2 regions of the Mesorhizobium sp. M0207 genome follow, and region 2 is predicted to be linked to the other one. Evidence: riboswitches for the same ligand, from Rfam matches in the RefSeq annotation. Region 2 holds a riboswitch; the other holds the start of a gene.
The links. A riboswitch is a leader RNA that binds a small molecule or an ion and turns the genes downstream of it on or off. The one in region 2 is predicted to bind S-adenosylmethionine.

Region 1: linked by a shared signal. The riboswitch ahead of NKJ15_RS00350 (O-succinylhomoserine sulfhydrylase) and the one ahead of metX (homoserine O-acetyltransferase MetX) in region 2 are both predicted to bind S-adenosylmethionine.

The regions. Positions count from the first base shown of each region.
Region 1 covers NZ_JAMYSQ010000001.1:64,011-72,560, reverse strand. The annotation lists gene NKJ15_RS00375 (aspartate aminotransferase family protein) at 1-241, shown strand, start outside; gene argF (ornithine carbamoyltransferase) at 256-1,167, shown strand; gene NKJ15_RS00365 (Hsp33 family molecular chaperone) at 1,330-2,340, shown strand; gene apaG (Co2+/Mg2+ efflux facilitator ApaG/CorD) at 2,347-2,739, opposite strand; gene NKJ15_RS00355 (ceramide glucosyltransferase) at 2,967-4,118, shown strand; gene NKJ15_RS00350 (O-succinylhomoserine sulfhydrylase) at 4,155-5,345, opposite strand; SAM riboswitch at 5,416-5,493, opposite strand; gene NKJ15_RS00345 (2'-deoxycytidine 5'-triphosphate deaminase) at 5,629-6,723, shown strand; gene araD1 (AraD1 family protein) at 6,754-7,746, opposite strand; gene mmsB (multiple monosaccharide ABC transporter permease) at 7,938-8,550, opposite strand, start outside.
Region 2 covers NZ_JAMYSQ010000013.1:140,666-149,215, reverse strand. The annotation lists gene NKJ15_RS18750 (ABC transporter ATP-binding protein/permease) at 1-519, shown strand, start outside; gene NKJ15_RS18745 (DUF1194 domain-containing protein) at 596-1,402, shown strand; gene NKJ15_RS18740 (RNA polymerase subunit sigma-70) at 1,421-2,446, opposite strand; gene NKJ15_RS18735 (SDR family NAD(P)-dependent oxidoreductase) at 2,489-3,235, opposite strand; gene NKJ15_RS18730 (DUF1330 domain-containing protein) at 3,469-3,789, shown strand; gene NKJ15_RS18725 (hypothetical protein) at 3,875-4,222, opposite strand; gene metW (methionine biosynthesis protein MetW) at 4,353-4,967, opposite strand; gene metX (homoserine O-acetyltransferase MetX) at 5,083-6,252, opposite strand; SAM riboswitch at 6,345-6,422, opposite strand; gene hisC (histidinol-phosphate transaminase) at 6,561-7,670, shown strand; gene NKJ15_RS18705 (prephenate/arogenate dehydrogenase family protein) at 7,677-8,550, shown strand, end outside.

The sequences.
Region 1 (8,550 bases), on a different contig from region 2:
TGTTATCGAAAGCATCAGGGGCACCGGCCTGATGCTCGGGCTTAAATGCGCGATGCCCAACACCAAGGTCACGGTGGCACTGCGTGACCAGCATCTCTTGACGGTTCCGGCCGGCGACAACGTTATCCGCCTGCTGCCGCCTCTCACCGTCACCGACGCCGAGATCCACGAAGCGCTCGAGCGCATTCGTGCCGGCGCCAAGAGCCTGGCAGATGCCATCGTCGCTGCCGCTGCGAAGTAATCCTGGAATTCCTGATGTCCCTTCGCCATTTCACCGATCTTTCCGCCGTTTCCGAAGGCGATCTGCGCTTCATGCTCGACGACGCAGCGGTGCGAAAGGCAAGGCTCAAGGCCGGCGAACGCAGCAAGCCGCTCGAAGGCAAGGTGCTGGCGATGATCTTCGACAAGCCGTCGACGCGCACGCGCGTGTCGTTCGACGTCGGTATGCGGCAGTTGGGTGGCGAGACGATCATGCTGACCGGCACCGAGATGCAGCTTGGCCGCTCGGAGACCATTGCCGACACGGCCAAGGTGCTGTCGCGCTACGTCGATGCCATCATGATCCGCACCACCTCGCATGACCGGCTGCTGGAACTGATGGAAAACGCTACGGTCCCCGTCATTAACGGGCTGACCGACGAGACCCATCCCTGCCAGCTGATGGCCGACATCATGACCTTCGAAGAGCACCGCGGTCCGGTGGCCGGTAAAACGATCGCCTGGACCGGCGACGGCAACAACGTGCTGCATTCGCTGCTGGAGGCATCCGCGCGGTTCCATTTCAAGCTGAATGTCGCCGTGCCCGAGGGCAGCGAACCGGCCCAGAAGCATGTCGACTGGTCGAAAGCCAATGGCGGCAAGCTGAAATTCACCCGTTCGCCCGAGGAGGCCGTTCACGAGGCCGACTGCATCGTCACCGACTGCTGGGTGTCGATGGGCCAGGAGCACCGTGCCCGCGGCCACAATGTCTTCCTGCCCTATCAGGTCAATGCGGCACTGATGGCGAAAGCCAAGCCGGATGCGCTGTTCATGCACTGTCTGCCGGCGCATCGCGGTGAGGAGGTTACCGACGAGGTCATCGACGGACCGCATTCGGTGGTGTTCGACGAGGCCGAGAACCGGCTCCATGCCCAGAAGGCGGTCCTGGCCTGGTGCCTGGGCGCTTGATACGAGCCGCGGTGATCCGGGCCGGCCTGATCTGCGCCGCCTTGATCTGGGCCGCCTTGATCCGGGAGTTGGTGGTGCCTATCTCAGGCGCATCACGCAAATCGAGCGCGTCTCGTCGCATGCGCCCCGGAGGGCGGCATCGCCGCGCCCCGGAGCTTTGTCATGTTGGAAACTCATCAATTGGCTGAACATAAACCCAAGCTCGGCGAATTCGGCTACGCCGGCGACGACCATGTCGTGCCGTTCGAGGTCGGCCCGCTCGACGTGCGCGGTCGCACCGTCCAGCTCGGGCCGATGCTCGATGCTATTCTCAGCCGCCACGACTATCCCGAGCCGGTCGCCCGGCTCCTGGCTGAAGCCTGTGTGTTGACGGTATTGCTCGGAACTTCGCTGAAGTTCGAGGGCAAGTTCATTCTGCAGACCCGCACCGACGGGCCGGTCGACATGCTGGTCGCGGATTTCTCCACGCCGCACGCGCTGCGCGCTTATGCCCGCTTCGATGCCGACCGGCTGCAGGCTTTGACTTCTGCCGGCGAGACGTCACCGCAGACGCTGCTCGGCAGCGGCGTCCTGGCGCTGACCATCGACCAGGGCGCCCACACACAACGCTACCAGGGCATCGTCCAGCTCGACGGCGTCACACTGGAAGATGCCGCACGCACTTATTTCCGCCAGTCTGAGCAGATTCCGACCGACCTCCGGCTTTCGGTTGCCAAGCTTCTGACGCCCGGCGTCGGCGGTGCCCGCGAACAATGGCGGGCCGGTGGCCTGCTGGCACAATTCCTGCCGCAATCGGCGGAGCGCATGCGCGTACCCGACCTTCCAGGTGGCGACGGCGATCCGCGTGAGGAAATCCACGACCCGACCGACAATTCCTGGCAGGAGCTGCTGGCGCTGCTTGGTACTATTGAACCGACCGAGCTGATCGATCCGACGATCGGTGCCGAACGGCTGCTTTACCGGCTTTTCCACGAGCATGGCGTCCGCGTGTTCGGCGGGGTGCCGGTCGCCGACCAGTGCTCATGCTCGAGGGAGAAGATCCACGGCATCCTCGAAGGCTTTTCCGCCGAGGAGATCAGGGACAGCACCGAGGATGGCAGCATTCACGTCGCCTGCGAATTCTGCTCGAAGCAATATGACTTCGACCCGGCGGAGTTTGCAGCGGCCGGATGACGGCCGTCAATTGACGGTGCGCCGCATTCCCGGCAAGTCGAGCGAGAAGGCGGGGATGGCGACGTCGAACGTCTCGCCCCGCCTGTTGCGCATGGTGTAGTGCCCGACCATGATGCCGGACGGCGTCGAGAGCGGGCATCCAGACGTATACTGATAGCTGTCGCCGGGGTTGAGTCCGGGTTGCTCGCCGACGACCCCGGGGCCGCGCACTTCCTCGACCTTGCCGGTGCCGTCGGTAATGTGCCAGTAGCGCGACAGAAGCTGCACGAACTCATCCGACTGATTGTCGATGGTCACCTGATATCCCCAGACATAGCGGTTTTGCGGCGGGTCGGAGTGATCCTCCAGATAGAACGGCCTGACCTGCACTTCGATGTTGCGGGTGACGGCGCTGTACATAAACTGCTCCAAAGCAATGTAGATGGAACTTTCGACGCTCAGCGCAGTTTGATCAACGATGCGCGTCATCTCCTTGCCCGACTCGAGCGCAGGTGCCGAAAAACAATGTCATTTAAGTGACACATGACAATGATGGTGTGCAGGCTTGTGCCGGGCGACTCAGCGTTCTGTCGAATTGTTGAAAACGGCCGTCATGCGGCCGGCACTTCTGGAGTGACCAGATCTCGATGGAACCGACATTCGCAGCCGCCCTCCTTTCCATAGCCCTCCTTCTTTCAAATCTCGCCAGCATCCTGTTAGCTTCGCTGAAGCTGAAGCGACCAGCCAGGATCGCACCGCCCGCCAACGCGCCGCCGGTATCGATCGTCATCCCGGCACGCGGCATCGAGCCGTTTGCCGAAGAGACGCTGGAGCGCGCCTTCTCACTCGACTGGCCGCGCTACGAACTCATCTTCTGCGTTGCCCATGCCGACGACCCGGTGGTCAAGCCGATCACCGCCGCAATGGCGCGCTTTCCAGCTATTCGCGCCCGCCTTCTAGTCGGTGACGACCGCATCAGCGGCAATCCAAAACTCAACAATTGCGTGAAGGGTTGGGAAGCGGCGCATTATCGCTGGGTCATCCTTGCCGATTCCAATGTGCTTATGCCGAGCGACTACGTCCAGCAGCTGATGGCGGCATGGCGGCATGGCACTGGCCTCGTCTGCTCGACGCCGATCGGCTCGCGGCCGGACGGCTTCTGGGGGGAGGTCGAATGCGCCTTTCTCAACACGCTGCAGGCACGCTGGCAGTACGCTGGAGAGGCGCTCGGCCTCGGCTTCGCGCAGGGCAAGAGCATGTTGTGGAACAAGCCGATGCTCGACGCCAATGGCGGCATCCGCGCGCTTGCCGCCGAGATCGCCGAGGACGCCGCCGCGACCAAGCTGGTCAACGGGCTCGGACTGCGGGTCAATCTTGTCGCCTCGCCCTTCGAACAGCCGCTCGGCCGGCGCACGCTTGGCGAGATCTGGTCGCGGCAGGCGCGCTGGGCGCGGCTGCGCCGCGTCACCTTCGCGCTGTTCTTCGCCCCCGAGATCCTGATCGGCGCGGCGCCGCCGCTGGTGCTTGCGCTGATCGCGGCGGCTGACGCCGGCGTCAGCCTGCCGGCAACCGCCATCGCCGTGCTGGTTGCGGCCTACCTGCCGGAATGCGCCTTGGCCTCGGCCAAGGGATGGCAGCTGTCGCTGCGCACCATCCCGGCGATGATGGCGCGAGACCTGATGCTTCCCGCCATTTGGGCGCGCGGATGGCTGAGCGGCGCCGTCGACTGGCGCGGCAATGTGATGACTATCCAGACCAAGGCCGTCGCGGAGCTGGAAGAGACCCCGTCCGGCGCCTGATCGGCGCGTCCCCGCTCGCCTCTGTTCGGCCAGCCCTTATCCGGCAAACCTCAGTGCCTGCTCGATGTCTTCGAGCAGGTCGTCGGCGTCCTCAAGGCCAACTGACAGCCTGAGCGTTCCCGGTCCGATGCCGAGCTCGGCGCGGGCCTCATCGGTCAAGTTCTTGTGCGTCGTCGTGGCCGGATGGGTGATCAGGCTCTTGGCGTCGCCGAGATTGTTGGAAATGAGCACGACGTCGAGTGCGTTCTGGAAGGCAAAGGCCCCCTGCTTGCCGGCCTTCACATCCATGCAGATCAGCGTCGAGCCACCCGACATCTGCCTCTTGACCACGGCCGCTTGCGGGTGATCGGCACGGCCGGGATAGATGACACGGGCGATTTGCGGGCGCTCGGCCAGGAAATCCGCGATGCGGCCGGCACTTTCCGTCTGCTGGCGTACGCGTAGCGGCAGCGTCTCCAGGCCTTTCAGCAGCGTCCAGGCATTGAAGGGCGAGAGGCTTGGGCCGGTGTGGCGGAAATAGTCATGCAGGTTCTCGTCGATCCATTTCTTGTCCGACAGAACGATGCCGCCAAGACAGCGCCCCTGGCCGTCAATATGCTTCGTGGCCGAATAGACGACGATGTGGGCGCCGAGCTGCAGGGGTTTCTGCTGCAAGGGCGTGGCGAACACATTGTCGACGATCAGCCTGGCGCCGATCGCATTGGCAAGTGCCGCGACGGCGGCAATGTCGATCACTTCCAGCGTAGGATTGGTCGGGCTTTCCAGGAAGAACAGTTTGGTGTTCGGCTTGACCGCCTTTTCCCAATTGGCGATGTCGGTGCCGTCGACCAGCGTTGCCTCAATGCCGTATTTCGGCGCCAGCGTCTCGACCACCCAGCGGCAGGAGCCGAACAGCGCGCGCGCCGCCACGATATGGTCGCCCGCCTTGGCGCTGCACAGCAGTGCTGCCGTCACCGCCGCCATGCCGGATGCCGTGGCGCGCGCGTCTTCGGCTCCTTCCAGCGCGCACATGCGTTTCTCAAACATGTCGACCGTCGGATTGGCATAGCGCGAATAGATGAAGCCCGGCTCCTCGCCCTTGAAGCGGGCCTCCGCCGCTTGCGCCGTCTCGTAGACATAGCCTTGGGTGAGATACATCGCCTCGGAGGTCTCGCCGAAGCCGGAACGCAGCGTTCCGGCATGCACGAGTGCGGTCTGAGGCTTCCAGTCGCGCTTCTTGGTCATCATTCTATCCAAACACCAAAATTGGTCCAAACAACAAAAAACCGGTCGCGAAAGTCGCAACCGGTCCATATGGCCTTGCGGCCCGACGGTCCTTTAGCGACTTGTTTAACGTGGCTGCAAGCCGACCGGCCAAATCACCACGGGATAACGAGCTTTAGACCCGCGCCACGCTTGCGTCAATTGCCGGCATGATTAAGAGGGTTGTACCAAGCAGGTGCCAAACGCGTCCACGGTCGGACCTGCGACAGAACAAGACCTCGCCCGGCGTTCGAACGGAGCCAGACCCTTGCGGCAGACAGGCATTCTTCCCGATCAGGATATTTCCGCGCTGTTCCAGACGGGCGCGCTGAAATCGCCGCGCACGCTCGATGCCGATCAGATCCAGCCGGCCAGCCTTGACCTCAGGCTCGGCGACAAGGCCTGGCGGGTGCGTGCTTCCTTCTTGCCCGGCCCGGACCACAGGGTTGCCGACAAGCTCGACCGGCTGAAGCTGCACGAGATCAACCTCGCCGAAGGTGCCGTGCTGGAAACCGGCTGCGTCTACATCGTGCCGCTGCTCGAAAGCCTGGCGCTGCCCGCCCATATTTCCGCCTCCGCCAACCCGAAAAGCTCGACCGGACGGCTCGATATCTTCACTCGGGTAATGACCGACCGCGGCCACGAGTTCGACAAGATCGCCGCCGGCTATGAAGGCCCGCTCTACCTGGAGGTCAGCCCGCGCACTTTCCCGATCGTCGTGCGGACCGGCTCGCGGCTGTCGCAGATCAGGTTCCGCACCGGCAATGCGCTCTTGTCGGAAAACGAGCTGCACGAGTTGCACCGCGCCGAAATGTTGGTCGCCACCGAACCACCCAACATCTCAGGCGGGGGCATCGCGCTATCGATCGATCTCGACGGAGACAAGGACGGGCTGGTCGGCTATCGCGGCAAGCACCACACCGGCCTGGTCGACGTCGACAAGCGCGCCGCGCAGGATGTCGTCGATTTCTGGGAGCCGCTCTACAAGAGCGGTGCCGGCGAGCTGGTGCTCGATCCGGACGAATTCTATATTCTGGTGTCGCGCGAGGCGGTGCATGTGCCGCCGCTCTACGCGGCCGAGATGACGCCCTTCGATCCGCTGGTCGGCGAGTTCCGCGTCCATTATGCCGGTTTCTTCGACCCGGGTTTCGGCCATTCGGCGTCGGGCGGCGCCGGCAGCCGGGCGGTGCTCGAGGTACGCAGCCACGAAGTGCCGTTCATCCTCGACCACGGCCAGATCGTCGGACGGTTGGTCTATGAGCACATGCTGAAACGGCCGCGGGCGCTCTACGGCACTGATCTCGGCTCGAATTATCAGGCACAGGGCCTGAAACTGTCCAAGCATTTCCGCGCCGCGCGCTGACCTTCCTCTCACTTGCGGGCTACGCCCGGCTCAAAGTGCCTTCACCGCCACCTTCACCGGCTGCTCGATTTCAAGCGGGTTGCGCAGTGGCAGGCCGAAATCCTGCGCCTCGATTTCGAATACGTCACCGGCCTCGGTCCTGATGCCGTCGGCAAAGGACAGCGTCGCCGTGCCGAACATGTGCACATGCACGTCGCCCGGCTGGCGGAAGGCCGAGTATTTGAAGTGGTGATGCTCGAGATTGCCAATGGTGTGCGACATGTTCGCCTCGCCCGACAGGAACGGCTTTTCCCAAAGCAGCTTGCCGTCGCGCAGGATGCGTGAAGCGCCGCGGATATCGGACGGCAGATCGCCGATCAGGATCTCCGGCCCGAACGAAGCGTTGCGCAGCTTGGAATGGGCAAGGAAGAGATAGTTCACACGCTCGGTGACATGGTCGGAAAACTCGTTAGACAGCGTGAAGCCGACGCGGAACGGGGCGCCGTCGTCGCCGATCACATAGATACCGGCGATTTCCGGCTCCTCGCCGGCATCCTGGGCGAAGGCCGGCGACATAAGCGCCGCCCCGGGCGCCACCGCCATGGTGCCGTTGCCCTTGTAGAACCATTCCGGCTGCACGCCGATCTGGCCCTTCGCCGGCTTGCCGCCCTCAAGCCCCATGCGGAACATCTTCATGGAATCGGTCAGCTGTTCCTCGCCGTCCGTGCTGAGCTTCTTGTGCATGGAATCGCGGGTCGCGGCGGAGCCGAGATGCGTCAGCCCGGTGCCGGTGAGATGGAGATGCGCCGGATCGGGATGGTTGATCGGCGACAGCAGCCGGCCCTTCTTGTAGGCAGCGTCGAGGTCGACGGTTTCGCCGAAGCCCTTGCGCTCGATCAGGGCGACAAGCCCGCTGCCGGTACGCGCGGCTTCCATCGCCAGCGAATAGACGCTGCGGGCGCCGTTGATGACGCGGGTCTTGCCGCCGTTGCGGGCAACGACGCGGATCGTCTCGGCGTCGTCGAGGATTTGTGAGATCAGCATGGTAACCCTCTCTGAATTGTGGGCTGGCCTGCCCTTTCTCGGCAAACCCTACCCTGCGCGGCCCGGACCCTGTCCGCGCCTCGGTTGAAATTCTTCGTCCGGATTGCGCTCGCGGATCAGGTCCCTCGGGGGGACTTCTTTGCGCCGCCCGGCAGCGTCGCGATGTGACCCGTATGCCTCCTGGTTGCCTCTCAAGCCTTGTTCTTGTTGTAGACGTCGAAGACGACGGCGCCGAGCAGCACCAGGCCTTTGACCACCTGCTGCCAATCGACATTGACGCCCATGATCGACATGCCGTTGTTCATGACGCCCATGATGAAGCCGCCGACCACCGCGCCGATCACCTGGCCGACGCCGCCCATCGCCGAAGCGCCACCGATGAACACCGCGGCGATGACGTCGAGCTCGCTGCCGAGGCCGGCCGCCGGCACAGCCTGCCCCAGGCGCGCTGCGATAATCAGGCCGCCGAGTGCCGACAGCACGCCCATATTGATGAACACCATCAACGTCAGCCGTTCGGTCTTGATGCCCGATAGCTGGGCTGCCTTGGCATTGCCGCCCATCGCATAGATGCGACGGCCGATCGTCATGCGTTTGGTAACGAAGACGAACAAGGCGATCAGCACGCCCATCACCATGAGAACGATGGGGAGGCCCCTATAGGTGGCGAATTGGTAGACGAGAAACAGCGCCAGCGCGCTGATCACCAGGGTCTTGACGACGAACAGCGAGAAGGGCTCGGCTTCGTAGCCATGCTTCTCGCGGGTGCGCCGTGCCCTGAGCCCGAAATAGGCATAGGCGAGC
Region 2 (8,550 bases):
AGCGGACGGATCGGCATGCCGGCGGGAGAAGCGCCGATCTTTGTTCCGCGTACCCCCTATTTCCCGCTCGGCAAGCTGCGCGAGGTGCTCAACCATTCAGACGGCGCGGCGGAGGCGAGCGATGCCGAGATCTCGGAGGTGCTGGCCGATGTCGGGCTGCAACGCCTGTCGTCCTCGCTCGATCGCTCGGCGCGCTGGGAGCGTGAGCTCAGCGACGACGAGCAGCGTCTGCTGGCCTTTGCCAGGCTGGCCTTGCGACGGCCGAAATGGGTGATCATCGACGAGGCGCTGGACGCGTTCGACGGCCCAACGCTGAGGCAAGTGCTGTCGATGCTGGAGAAGCGCCTTCCCGACGCCGCGATCCTCAATATCGGCCGCGGCCAGCACAATGCCCGCTTCTTCCGGCGGGCGTTGACCATCGTCAAGGATGCCGGCCAGCCGCCACTCAAGCCGGCCCGTATCAGGGCAGGTGCCATCGAACCGCCCCCGGTTGTCGTTTCGGCTGGCCGAAAGAAATAGAAGGCAAGCTTTATTTCGCCGCGATCGCGGCGAAAAACTGTCGCGATCGTTTCAGATGGGAACGTTCCGATCGGCCATGCTTGACGCTCTCGCCCTGCTCGCCTGCCTTGCCTGCACCCCGGCGGCACCTGCGGCCGCACCGGCCAATGCAATTGCCGTCGATGTCGAGCTGGTGCTGGCCGTCGACATCTCGCAGTCGATGGATGAAAGGGAGTTTGCCCTGCAGCGCGCCGGCTATGTCGCGGCGCTGCGCCACCCCGACTTCATCAACGCCGTGCGTGCCGGCACCTTCGGCCGCATCGCCATCGCCTATTTCGAATGGGCCGGCACCATCCGCGACGATGCGGTCATTGCCTGGCAGGTCGTCGACAGCAAGGAGAGCGCCAACGCTTTCGCCGACAAGATCGCGGCCCGCCCGTTCAGGAGCTTTCGCGGCACCTCGATTTCCGGTGCTGTGGCTTTCGGTGCCGAGCTTTTCAACGGCACGGCCTTCACCGGCAAACGCCGCGTCATCGACGTCTCGGGGGACGGCCCAAACAACACCGGCTTGCCGGTCACAACGGCACGCGATGCGGCGCTGGCGAAGGGCATCGTCATCAACGGGCTGCCGATCCTGATCAGCCCGTCACCCACCTTCAGCCATCTCGACCGGTACTATGCCGAATGCGTCACCGGCGGGCCGGGCTCGTTCGTGCTGCCGATCTATGCTGCTTCCGAATTCGCCACCGCCACTCGCCGCAAACTGATCCTCGAGGTCAGCGGCATCGAGTATCCCAAGGTGGATCCGAGGACGATCCGCATCGACGCACCGATCGACTGCCTGCAAGGCGAGCGCGACCGAAGGTTTTTCTCGGACCCATATTTCCCGGAACTCGACCGATAAGGCTGGCCCAGGGGTAAGCTAAGCTGGTGGCAGGCCGAAGGCCGGGAACAGAGATGGCCCGAGCGGCCCTATGAAGATCGTCAAGGAAGCGATCCCGCCCTCGGCTGCGTCGAACACATGCAGGGAATGGGCCCGCCATTCAGGGCCATCGTGGCTGCGGGAATAAACCCCGACCGCCGGCTGGGCATTGGCGCGGGTAGCCAGCGTGCGGAAGCCGCCAAACCTCGGCCAGACGGTCTCGAAGAAACCGCGGATCGCTTCGCGGCCTTGATACCATTCACGCCAAGGCGGCATGGTGTAGATGGCGTCCTGACGCAGCAGCTCGATCAAGCCGTCGAGATTGGCGGCCTGCCAGGCCTGCATGTAGCGTTCGAGCAGCAGGCCTTCTTCGCGGCTGGGCCGTGATCGGCTGGCCGGCCGTCCCTGAGGATAGCGCGCCGCCAGCGTTACGCGGGCTCGCTGCAACGCGCTGTTGATCGAAGCCGTCGATCCGCCCAGCAAACGCGCCGTCTCGACAGCCGACCATCCGAGGACGTCGGCAAGCAGCAGCGCGGCGCGCTGCCTGGGCGGCAGATCCTGGATCGCCGCGACGAAGGCGAGCTGGACGGCCTCGCGGCTCTCGTAACGGGCTTCCGGACCTGGCTCGCTGCCGGCAATGTCTGGAAGCTCGGCGTCGGGGTAGGGCTCCAGCCAGGCGATGTCGGCTACCGGCCCGCCTATGGCCGCCCCGTGCGAGGGCGGCCGTCCGGGTTCCCGGAGAATGCGACGCGCCCTCGACCTCGCCTTGATGGCGTTGAGGCAAGCGTTGGTCGCGATCATGTAGAGCCAACCGCGAACCGAACCTCGCCCGTCGAACTCCGATCTTGCGCGCCAGGCGCGAAGCAACGTGTCCTGGACGAGGTCGTCGGCCTCGTGCAGCGAACCCATCATGCGATAACAATGCAGCTTGAGCTCGCGGCGATGCGCGGCCGTGACCTTCTCGAAGGCCAGCCGATCGAGGATCGGCTGGCGTGATGGTTGCAGAGGTGGTTGACCGTTTGTCATGTGGCTTCTGCGGTTACGAGCGAGCGTTGCATTACGCGCCCCTCAGGCGGCCGGGGCAAGCCCGCTACCGCTCACCATGAAGGAACTGCCTTGCGGCTGGCCGGTGGCGAGTGCGACCACCGCCCGTCCGACATCGGCCGGCGTTTGCATGTCGGTCATGGCGGCGATGAAGTCCGCCGGCTGGATGCCCATATAGGCCGCTATGCTGTCGGCGCCGGCTTTGCCCACGCCGGTTTCCGGCATGATGCGCATCGGCGCGAGCGCCATGAAGCGCAGGCCGAGGCCAAGCCGGTCGGCCTCCTTCTGGCTATGACCGGCCAGGAACATCTGCATGCGTTTTGCGCCAGCATAGCCGCCGGCGTTCGGTGGTCCGCCGGTCAAGGCCGCGCCGCTGGAGATCAGAACGATCCGGGTCCCCGGCTTGAGCGGACGCCGCAGAGCGGCCCGGCAAAACAGGAACGACGCCTTGACGTCCGTGTCCCAATTTGCCGAGAACGCCTTCCAGTTCTGTTCATGCACCGGCGCAGAAGGCGCCAGCGCACCTGCGCAGATCACCAGTACGTCCGGCTCAAGCGCGGCGAAGACCTTATCCGGGGCGGAGTCCATCGTAGCATCGACCGCGAGCGTCTTCACGCCCGAGACCTCCCAGGCAAATTGCGCCAGGGCCTGTTTTCCGCGGGCGACGGCCAGCACTGTCGCTTTCTCCTTGAGAGCGGCCTCCGCGATCGAGCGGCCGACACCACGGCTGCCTCCGACGACGACGACATTCTGATTTTGCAACGATCCCATGGATCACCTCTCGTTCCCGGCCGCCGGACCATCCAGGCGCGCTCATCGAAAGGACAGCGCAGGTGGGTGGAAATCATCGGTGCCAGGCGGAAATATCTTTCAGCTGACGGCAGCGGCGCGTCGGTTTTGTATTCAGTGTCATTACCTCGGGGGTAATCGACCTGTGCGCGACGTCTCGGCAAACTGCTCCCATCAAGCCGGTTGTCCGGCCTTCGACCACAAGGAGTTACGCCATGACCGCCTACGCCGTCGCCCATATGCGCCAGGTCACGCCGGGACCGCAGATCGTCGAGTACCTGCACAAGATCGATGCCACGCTGGAACCGTTTGGCGGCCGCTTCGTGGTGCACGGAGGCGAGGTGGAAGTCGTTGAAAACACCTGGCCGGGCTATCTCATAGTCATCGAGTTTCCCAACCGGCAGCAGGCACGTGCATGGTACGACTCGCCCGCCTATCAGGAGATATTGCCGCTGCGTACCGGCAATTCCCGGTCCGATGTGGTCTTCGTTGATGGCGTCCAGCACCCGCACAAGGCCACGGACGTGCTTGAATAGAGGGAATGATCGGGTACAACCGGCGTCTATGGTGCCGCCATCTATCTGGCGGCACCGAATTTGGATCGCGTCTGCATCGGCAGCTTCACCGCCCCTGCAGCACCTTGATCGCGTTGGACATGTCGCCATGCGACAATGCAGCCAGGTAATCCGAGTAGTTGATCCTCCCGTTCGCGAAGCCGTTCATCAATCGCGTGCAGAACGTGTGTTCCAATCCGGCATCCGGGACGTTCATGAGCGCGGCGAGGTTTGCCCTTTCAACCTTGCCGAACCGCATCTTGAATTTGGTCATGCACCGCTGGATCGCCTGCCGTTTCAGCGCCGGGCTGCCGCTCAACGCGACTTGTCCATTCTGGAAATCGGTCTTCGACGTCGTGCATCCGGAAATCAAAGTGGCCGACATCAAAGCTGTTGCTAATACTAACGTCTTCATTGCTTCCCCCAAACCAACCCGTTTGAGACCTGTTAAAGCAACAAAGAATGCCGGGCAACTTCATTGGATTGAAAATTGAAAATATGGTTTCTTGCGCAGGTCTGAGGTTCGTTGCTTCTGCCTGTCAAACCTATCGTTTCAGCAGGAATATCGCTTGCTGGCCGAAAAAATTCCAGAACCACCAAGGCATGGAGAAGCCGATCCGCTGGCCGTTGGCGTCGAGCGCGGTTGCCTTTTCCACCGTCGCGCCAAGCTCGTCGCACAGATTGACGAAGTCGCGAATGGTGCAGAAATGGATGTTGGGCGTGTCGTACCAGGAATAGGGCAGGTCCTTGGTCACCGGCATGCGGCCGTTGAAGAGCAGCGAAAGGCGCACCCGCCAGTGGCCGAAATTCGGGAATGAGACGATGGCGCGGTTGCCGATCCGGAGCAGTTCGTCGAGCACCAGCTTCGGATTGCGGGTCGCCTGCAAGGTCTGCGACAGAACGACGAAGTCGAAACCCTTGTCGGGATAGAATTGGAGATCCTTGTCGGCATCGCCTTGAATAACCGACAGGCCGCGCGCCACGCATTCGTTGACGCCGCGTTGCGACAGTTCCAGCCCGCGGCCATCGACCTTCTTGGTCTCCTGCAGCAATTCGAGCAGCAGGCCGTCGCCGGAACCGACGTCCAGCACCCGCGACTGCGGCGGGATGAGATCGGCGACGACTTCGAGATCGACGCGCTGGGCGCGGTTGACGCTCATGCGTTCGGCTCCTGCCTGGCGCATGATCCTGATCCGAAAAGTCTGCAACTTTTCGGGGTCATGCGCTGATGCCTGGCGCATGGTCCTGATCCGAACGGTCCGCAACCTTTCGAGGTCATGCGCCGAGCCCTCTCGCCCGAGCGGCCGAGGCGATAAAGCCTTTGATGGCGGCGAACAGTTCGGGCTCGTCGAGCAGAAAGGCGTCGTGGCCGCGGTCGGTCTCGATCTCGACGAACGAGACCGAAGCGCCGGCCGCGTTCAGCGCGTGCACGACCGAGCGGCTCTCTTCGGTCGGGAACAGCCAGTCGCTGGTGAACGAAACCAGGCAGAAGCGCGTCTTGGTGCCGGCGAAGGCATCGGCCAACCGGCCGCCATGGTCGGCGGCGAGATCGAAATAATCCATCGCCCGGGTCATGTAGAGATAGGAGTTGGCATCGAAGCGATCGACGAAAGTCATGCCCTGATGGCGCAGATAGCTCTCGATCTGGAAGTCGGCATCGAAACCGAAGGTCAGGGCTTCGCGGTCCTGCAGGTTGCGGCCGAACTTGCGGTGCAGCGCTGCTTCCGATAGATAGGTGATGTGGGCGGCCATGCGCGCCACCGCCAGCCCCTTTTCCGGCCGCTTGCTGTGCTCGAAATACTTGCCGCCATGCCAGTCCGGGTCGGCCATCACCGCCTGCCTGCCGACCTCGTGGAAAGCGATGTTCTGCGAGGAATGGCGGGCGCCGGTGGCGATCGGCAGCGCCGAGAAGACGCGCTCCGGATAGCTGGAGGCCCATTGCAGCACCTGCATGCCGCCCATCGAGCCGCCCAGCACGCTGAACAGCTGTTCGATGCCGAAATGCTCGACCAGCATCAGCTGCGCCCGCACCATGTCGCGGATGGTGATGATCGGCAGGTCGAGCCCGTAGGGCTTGGCGGTGGCGGGATTGGTCGAGGCGGGGCCGGTGGAGCCGAGACAGCCGCCGATGACGTTTGACGAGATGACGAAGAAACGGTCGGTATCGATGATCTTGCCGGGACCGATCAGCACTTCCCACCAGCCCGGCTTGCCGGTCACCGGATTGGTGTTGGCGACATGCTGGTCGCCGGTCAGCGCATGGCAGACGAGGATGGCGTTGGAGCGCGCGTCGTTGAGCGTGCCATAGGTCTGGTAGGCGATCTGGAACGGCGACAGCAGCGTGCCGGCGTCGAGCTTGAGCGGCTTGTCGGCGCCGAAACGCAACACCGGGCTCGACGGCTGGTCGGCCTCGTTGTTGGTTTTTCGCGCGCGCAAAGCGACCATCACATCTCCTTGCCCGGCCTTCAGTTGTCCACCGGTCCGGGCAACAGCCAGTCAGGGCAACAAAAAACCGGCCATGCCTTCGCAGAGCCGGTTACAAGATGCAAACGGCCCTTTAGCAAGTTGTTTAACGTGGCTGCAAGCCGACCGGCCAAATCACCACGGAACTGTTGCTGCTCTTCTAGGACCGACGCATGGCTTCGTCAACGGCAAGTTCTTGATCCCGAATTGCCGCCCCTCGACATTCCGGGCCACGGCTTGTATTTCCGCTGCGGCTTCCGGACGGAGGCACTCTCGACGGATTTCATGAAATGAGCCAGACACCGGATCAGACACGTCCAAAGCCCCGCGCCGGCATCATGGACATCGAAGCCTATGTGCCCGGCAAGAGCGCGGCGCCTGAAGGTGTCGCCAAGGTCCATAAATTGTCGGCGAACGAGAACCCGCTCGGCCCTTCGCCAAAGGCGATAGAGGCCGCGCGCGCGGTCGCCGACAAGCTCGCGGTCTATCCCGACGGCAGCGCCAGGCGCCTGAGGGAAGCGATCGCCGAGGTGCACGGGCTCAACCCGGCGAACATCGTCTGCTCCAACGGCTCCGACGAGATTCTGGGCCTGCTGGCGCAGACCTACCTCGCACCCGGCGACGAAGCCATCATCACCGAACACGGCTTCATGGTCTACAAGATCTACATACAGTCGGCCGGTGCCGTCCCGGTAACGGTCAAGGAGACCGATGAACGCGCCGACATCGATGCGATCCTCGCCGCGGTGACGCCGGCTACCCGGATCATCTTCCTTGCCAATCCAAACAATCCAACCGGCACCTACGTGCCGTTCCAGGAGGTGCGCCGCCTGCATGCCGGCCTGCCGCGAAACGTGCTTCTGGTGCTGGATGCAGCTTACGCCGAATATGTCCGGCGCAACGATTATGAAGCCGGCGTCGAGTTGGTGGGCAGCGCGGAAAACGTGGTCATGACCCGCACTTTCTCCAAATTGGGCCTGGGCGGGGCGCGGATCGGCTGGATGTATGCGCCAATGCACGTCATCGACGCGATCAACCGCGTGCGGGGACCCTTCAACGTCAATGCGACGGCAATCGAGGCCGGCATCGCGGCGATCCGCGACCGTGCCCACATCGAACGCAGCGTCGCGCACAACGAGACCTGGCTGGCCTGGCTGAGCGAGCAATTAAGCGGGCTCGGGCTGCGGGTGACGCCGAGCGTCGGCAATTTCATCCTCATCCACTTTCCCGAGGACAAAAAGCATTCGGCGGCGGCCGCCGACGACTACCTCAGTGCGCGCGGCTACATATTGCGGCGCGTTTCCGGCTACGGTTTTCCGAACGCGCTGCGCATGAGCATCGGCACCGAAGAGGCCAATCGCGGCGTTGTCGCAGCACTCGCGACATTCCTGAAAAGCTAGAACACCATGACCTCACCGATGTTCGAAAAGATCGCGCTGGTCGGCATCGGCCTGATCGGCTCGTCGCTGGCCCGCGTCATCCGCCGCGAGGGACTCGCCGGCCAAGTCGCGATTTCGACGCGCAGCGACGCGACGCTGGCACGGGCGAGCCAACTCGGCCTTGGCGACACCTATGCGACGGATGCGAAAGAGGCGGTTCGCGATGCTGATCTGGTTATCGTTTCGGTGCCGGTCGGCTCTTCAGGCACGGTCGCCGCGGAGATCGCGCCGGCGCTGAAGAAGGGCGCCATCCTCACCGATGTCGGCTCGACCAAGGCATCGGTGATCGCGCAGATGCAGCCGCATGTGCCTGATGGCGTGCACTTCATCCCCGGCCATCCTTTGGCCGGCACCGAAAAATCGGGACCGGACGCCGGTTTTGCCGAACTGTTCGAGAACCGCTGGTGCATTTTCACGCCTCTGCCCGGTACCGATCCCGCAGCACTGGAAAAGCTCTCGGAATTCTGGCGCCGCTGCGGCTCCAACATCGACACGATGGACCCGCAGCATCACGACATGACGCTGGCCATCGTTTCGCACCTGCCGCACATCATCGCCTATAACATCGTCGGTACCGCCGACGATCTGGAGTCGGTGACCAAGTCCGAGGTCATCAAATACTCGGCTTCCGGCTTTCGCGACTTCACTCGTCTCGCGGCGTCCGACCCGACCATGTGGCGCGACGTCTGCCTGCACAACAAGGACGCCATTCTCGAAATGCTGGCGCGGTTTTCCGAGGATCTGTCCTCGCTGCAGCGGGCGATCCGCTGGGGCGACGGCGAAAAACTGTTCGACCTGTTCACCCGCACCCGCGCCGTCCGCCGCTCGATCATCGAGGCCG